2 regions of the Shewanella sp. cp20 genome follow, and region 1 is predicted to be linked to the other one. Evidence: predicted binding sites of a transcription regulator. Region 1 holds the regulator's gene; the other holds the start of a gene.
The links. Region 1 encodes sigma-54, which starts transcription at its own class of promoters, with help from an activator protein. Its sites were predicted from a motif close to GTTGGCACGNNNNTNGNNT; they were not measured.
Positions count from the first base shown of each region.

Region 1 (3,209 bases):
GCCACCTACACTCAGGTGATGGAAGATGGCCGCCCAGCATCTGCAAGCGCCAAGGAGATACGCTACGAGCTGTCCAGCCGCACCCTGACACTGATCGGCGACGCCACCCTGGAACAGGAAGGCAGCCAGGTCACAGGCTCGCAGATCCGCTACAACATAGAGCAGCAACAGCTGATCGCCGAGAGCAGCGGCAAAGACAGAGTGATCACCATCATTCAGCCTGAGAACTATCAGGAGCAGATCCAGCCAGAACAGAAACCCGAACAGCCCAAACAGGAAAAACAATGACACACCTAACCTTGAAGGCGGAGAACCTCGCCAAGAGCTATAAGAGTCGTGCCGTTGTCCAAGACGTGAGCCTCACGGTCAAGACCGGGCAGATCGTCGGCCTGCTGGGGCCAAACGGCGCCGGCAAGACCACCACCTTCTACATGGTCGTCGGATTGGTGCAGAGCGACAAGGGCCGCATCTTTATTGACGATGACGACCTGACGCTGGATCCCATGCATCTGCGCGCCCGCAAGGGCATAGGTTATCTGCCTCAGGAAGCCAGCATCTTTCGTAAGCTCTCGGTACGCGACAACATCATGGCCGTGCTGCAGACCCGCAGCGACCTGAACAACGACGGCCGCGAAGAGGAACTGGAACACCTGCTGGAAGAGTTCCATATCACCCACATCCGTGACAGCCACGGCATGGCACTCTCTGGCGGTGAACGTCGCCGAGTAGAGATCGCCAGGGCGCTGGCCGCCAACCCTAAATTTATTCTTCTCGACGAGCCTTTCGCCGGGGTCGATCCCATCTCGGTCATCGACATCAAGAAGATCATCGAACAGCTCAAGAATCGTGGCCTGGGGGTGTTGATCACCGACCATAATGTGCGCGAAACACTAGATGTCTGTGAGAAAGCCTATATCGTCAGCCATGGTAATCTGATCGCCGAAGGCACACCCGCCGAAATCTTAGACAACCAGCAAGTACGAGCAGTGTACTTAGGTGAACAATTCAAGCTATAGTTAATCTTATAACGGGGCCACACAGAAAAACCTATCTTAGATTGTGGCCTTAGCGACTATTCGATATATTTGTCCGGCACATATAGCCAGAGCTTTCTCATTTTATAATTAGAAACAAGGGAATAGCAGTACGATGAAAGCGTCACTTCAGCTCAAAATGGGTCAGCATCTCACCATGACGCCCCAGCTACAACAGGCCATTCGTCTGTTGCAGTTGTCGTCATTAGAGTTGCAGCAGGAGATCCAGCAGGCATTAGAATCTAACCCGCTACTGGAGTTGGACGAAGAGCAGGAGAGCGCCAACGTCGAGCTGCAAGATGATGCCGTCAGCGACAACTTCGACACCAAGTACGACGACAAGATAGAGCTGGATTCGAGCCAGGATAATTCAGGTGTCGAGACCTCTGACGCCCTGACCCAGGACTCCATGCCAGACGAGCTACCGGTCGATACCACCTGGGACGAGGTCTATACCGCCTCGCCCAACTCCAGCTCGGGCGCCATGCGTGACGACGACATGCCTTTTCAGGGTGAAACCAGCGAAGGCCTGTATGAACACCTTGAATGGCAGAAGAACCTGACCCCCTTTTCCGATAACGATCTGGCCATCGCCACCGCCATCATAGATGCCATCGACGAGCGTGGTTACCTGACCCAGACCTGTGAAGATATTCTCGAGGCCATGGGCGATCCTGAGATCGAACTCGACGAGGTCGAGGCTGTTCTCAAGCGGGTACAACACTTCGATCCCATCGGCGTGGCGGCAAGGGATCTCAGCGAATGCCTGACGATTCAGCTCGCCCAATACAGCGACGACACGCCGCATATCGCCAATGCCCGCATGCTGATCAAGGAACATCTGGATCTCATCGCCGGCCGCGACTTCCGTCTGCTGATGCGCAAGACCAAACTCAAAGAAGATGACCTAAGAGATGCCATCGCCCTGATCCAGACACTCAACCCCCGTCCCGGCCTCGCCATCACCGCCAGCCGCGACGAGTATGTGATCCCGGATGTGACTGTCACCAAGAAGAAGGGACGCTGGGTGGTCGAGCTCAATCCCGACAGCATGCCCAAGATCAACGTCAATCAGCAGTATGCCGCCATGGCGCGCAGCACCAAGAGCCAGGCTGATGGCCAGTTTATTCGTGGCCACCTGCAGGAAGCCAAATGGTTCCTCAAGAGCCTGGAGAGCCGCAACGAGACCCTGCTCAAGGTGACCAACTGTATCGTCGACTTCCAACAAGGCTTCTTCGAATTTGGCGAAGAGGCGATGAAGCCCATGGTACTGAACGACATTGCCGAGGCGGTGGAGATGCACGAGTCCACCATCTCGCGTGTGACCACACAAAAATATATGCATACCCCGAGAGGGATCTTCGAACTCAAATACTTCTTCTCCAGTCACGTCGGTACCGACGATGGCGGAGAGTGCTCTTCAACAGCAATACGCGCCTTCATCAAGAAGCTGGTTGCTGCGGAAAACCAGAAAAAGCCATTGAGCGACAGCAAGATGGCTCAACTCTTGGCCGAACAGGGTATCAAGGTAGCTAGACGCACCATTGCCAAGTATCGCGAAGCGATGCTGATACCGCCGTCGAATCAGCGCAAGAGCTTATAAAACAAACCTGGAAACTGGAGGACTATCTTTATGCAAATAAACCTGACTGGGCACCATATCGAGATCACCCAATCTCTACGAAGCTACATCGAAGAGAAATTCACAAAGCTTGAACGTCATTTCGATCAGATCAATAATGTGCACGTTGTATTAAATGTCGAAAAGTTGCAACAGAAGGTTGAGGCAAAGTTACATCTCCGCGGCGGAGAAGTGTTCGCAACATCCGAACATGCGGACATGTATGCCGCGATAGACTCCCTGATTGACAAACTCGATCGTCAGGTCATTAAACACAAAGAGAAGCTTACTAAACATTAACGATGGAACTGAGTACCATCCTGCGGCCGGAGTGCACCACCTGCGCCACTCCGGGCAGTAAGAAAAAGGTACTGGAGCTTATCAGCGACTTAGCCGCTGTCCAGTACCCTACCCTCTCCTCTCAAGAAATTTTTGAAAGCCTTCTGGCTCGAGAGAAAATGGGCAGCACAGGTATAGGCAATGGTATCGCGATTCCTCACGGGCGGCTGACCAACATAGATCAACCCGTGGCCGTACTGGTTAAATGTGCTGAA
Region 1 is NZ_JPII01000026.1:4,952-8,160, reverse strand. It holds gene lptA (lipopolysaccharide transport periplasmic protein LptA) at 1-288, shown strand, start outside; gene lptB (LPS export ABC transporter ATP-binding protein) at 285-1,016, shown strand; gene DB48_RS08850 (RNA polymerase factor sigma-54) at 1,150-2,637, shown strand; gene hpf (ribosome hibernation promoting factor) at 2,668-2,955, shown strand; gene ptsN (PTS IIA-like nitrogen regulatory protein PtsN) at 2,958-3,209, shown strand, end outside.

Region 2 (3,209 bases), on a different contig from region 1:
GGCAGATGTTCGAGGATCGAAGACTCTTTCTTCATCAGCGCCTGGGTCGACTGCCAACCGGCGCTTAACAACATCTTGAGGCGCCAATGCCAATATCTGGCCTCCCCTAAAGGCACCTGTTGGGTCACGATACAGGCCAAGCCAATCAGGCGTTCCTCCTCAAACAGGCCGATCAAAGCCTGCTCCTCTTGCCAGAGAGTATGCAGTTCCTCGCGAATAGCCCCACGCAGCTTCTGTTCATATTGCGCCTTGTCTCCCTTATGCAGGGCGGCAATAAAGAAGGGATCATCATGGTAGGCGTTATAGAGAATCGAGGCGGCGACACGTAGGTCTTCGGCGGTTAAATAGACAGCTTTATAGGTTTCATTAACAGGTGGGGTAGCTGTTGTCATCATTGCTGTTATTCCTTGATCTAGATCAACATTGTCCAATGTAACAAGCTCGTAAAAAAGTGCAAACTTTAATCGATTCGAAACTTTATCAATTTATTGCATACTAAATAGGAGCACCTCATTACTACTAACAAGCGAGGGATAAGATGGATATAACACAACCCGATCTAGCCAGCTTATTTGATCAACTCGGCCTGCCGAGCGACCCCGATGCCGTAGAGGCTTTTATCAAGCAACATTCCATCGCCGCGGAGATCCATATTGCCGAGGCGCCCTTCTGGTCTCAGGCCCAGAGGCACTTTTTAGCCGAGGCCTTAGCAGAAGATGCCATGTGGACAGAGGTGATCGATCATCTCGATGCCCAGCTTAGAGCCTAGGCTATAGGCCTAAAGTATCACCTTATAGCGCAACGAACTAAGGCCGCCAAAAGGCTTAACAGCAAAAGACCTAAACAAAAAAGGCAAGCCAACTTGGCTTGCCTTTAAAGGTTAACTTATTCCATTACATGTTGTGGTAGGCCTTCTCGCCCCAGCCCACGACGCGGTTATCCGTGATCACGATAGGTGTACACTCATCCTTGGTGGTCGTGCCATCTTCGCGCGTACGCTGGGTACGATAGTAGAGTACGTTGATCGTCTTATCTTGCTTGGTATAGGCCTCGTTAAAATCAGCTGTGCCCATCAATGTCAGCACCTGATCGCGGGTCATCCCCAAAGATAACTTAGACAGATTAACGCGGTTCTGCTCCTGCACGCGCTCCCAAGAATTGCCTGTGCTCCATCCCTTGTCGCCTTCGCCCACATTCAATACACACCCAGATAGCGCTAAACTGGCGGCGCCTAAGACCAATGCTGTTGTTAATTTTGTTTTCACTTTCACGTCCTGTTTATCTATTATAACTGGATTCAGGTAAAGCAAAGCTTATGCCAAACAGATATATCCTTATTTATCAAAACGTTAAGATAAATCTGATTTTTAATTTATGTCAGCCAGGCTAAAAAGTAAGGAATTTCACCAATCATGAGTCCTCTCGAACAGGTGCTGGTCGCCGCACGAAAATTGAGTCTGGCGGGTAAGCCCCCCAGCCTGGCCTTAATCAAGGCGAGTCTCGGCAACTCGCTTCCCATGCCCATACTGGTACAAGGGTTACAACGCTTTAAATCAATGTCGGCCGACGAACAGGCGGCGATAGTGGTCAGCGCAGCGGCACCTGCAGCAAGTATTCAGAGTGCAGAGGCGGCGCCGAGTCTTGCCCAGCTGGCTGAGCAGGTCGCTAAGCTCACTGCCAATCAAGAGATCTTGATTAAACGTATCACCGAGCTCGAAGCCAAATTAAACGACAAGGGTGATTGCTGATGCACGTGGTGGAACTCAGATTCGAGTGTTTTGACAACACCACCATCACGGCCGCTGAGCGTGCCATTAATGGTCTGCTCGAAGCCTACCGCGCCAATGGTCAGGTATTGGGACGCGAATTTGCCGTGGCCTTCAACGAAGGTGAATTCAGGGTACGTCTGCTGTTACCGGAAAAGAGCAGCCTGGCCAAACGTTTCAACAGCCCCTGGGTCAACTATGCCCTCGAAGAACTCACCGAGGCCAAACTGTTGCATCCAAGAGAAAAATATATCGGTCAGGATATCAACTCTGAAGTCAGCAGCACAGAGACACCCAGCTGGCAACTACTCTACACCAGCTATGTGCATATGTGCTCTCCCCTGAGAAATGGTGATACCCTGCAGCCCATTCCCTTGTATCGGATCCCGGCGACCTTTAACGGCGATCACAAGCGGGTGATCAAGTGGCAAACCGAATGGCAGGCCTGTGATGAATTGCAGATGGCGGCGGCCACTAAGGCAGAGTTTGCCGCCTTAGACGAACTGAGTCAGTGCGACAGCGACCTGTTTCGTCGCGGCTGGGATCTGCGTGGACGCATCGAATACCTCACCAAGATCCCTACCTACTACTATCTCTATCGTGTAGGGGGCGAGAGTCTGGCCGCCGAGCAGCAAAGACCCTGTCCACGTTGCGGTAACCCCCATTGGCTACAGGAGACACCACTGCTGGATCTGTTCCACTTCAAATGCGATAACTGCCGCATTGTCTCCAACATCTCCTGGGATCACCTTTAATCAATACGTCTCTGCAAATGGTCACTTCAACCAAGGCGTCTCTTCACCGCTATGTGCCTTTGTGAGCTGACTATTTTTTAACGCTGAGCTTAGCCCTTAGCGCGCAGATGGCGCCACATGGTCTTGAGTCGCTGCCAGATCCCGGGATGATCTGTCTCGGGCATAGCGACTTCGACCGGTTTCTGCGGCGGACAGACTCGCGGGCTAAGAGAAGCAATAAAATCCTCCAGGCTATCGGCCAGTTGACGATGAGGCAGCTCACCCGGGATCTCTATCCAGACGCTGCCATTCTCATTATCCACCACCAACATCTCGTCGCCTTCCCCCAGCACGCCGATAAACCAGGTCGCAGGCTGTTTCAGCTTCTGTTTCATCATCAGGTGGCCGATAAGATTTTGCTGTAAGTATTCAAAGTCTTGCTGATTCCAGGGCTGTAGTAGCTCCCCTTCGCCAAAGTCTGAGTCAAACATCAGCGGCGCCGAAAAATAGCGCCCATAGAAGGCCTGTATGCTCGGATGCAGTTTGATGGAGAGCGCATGCTCTATGTTGTCAAACTGCCCCTGGCGTTCACGTCTTACCGCCTGCCACTGCACCGAGCGCTCGGGCGACGCTTCCACCTTTTCCTGATCGCACGCCAGGACGCAGATTGAGGCTTCCCCTAAGGGGAAATAGCGGGGAGATTCCCCCA
Region 2 is NZ_JPII01000017.1:146,948-150,156, reverse strand. It holds gene DB48_RS05325 (GNAT family N-acetyltransferase) at 1-395, opposite strand, end outside; gene DB48_RS05320 (DUF2789 domain-containing protein) at 539-769, shown strand; gene DB48_RS05315 (DUF3192 domain-containing protein) at 894-1,265, opposite strand; gene DB48_RS05310 (hypothetical protein) at 1,413-1,748, shown strand; gene DB48_RS05305 (Zn-ribbon-containing protein) at 1,748-2,521, shown strand; gene syd (SecY-interacting protein) at 2,611-3,209, opposite strand, start outside.
Region 2: the regulator sigma-54 is predicted to act here: its motif matches at 1,305-1,323, upstream of DB48_RS05315 (DUF3192 domain-containing protein).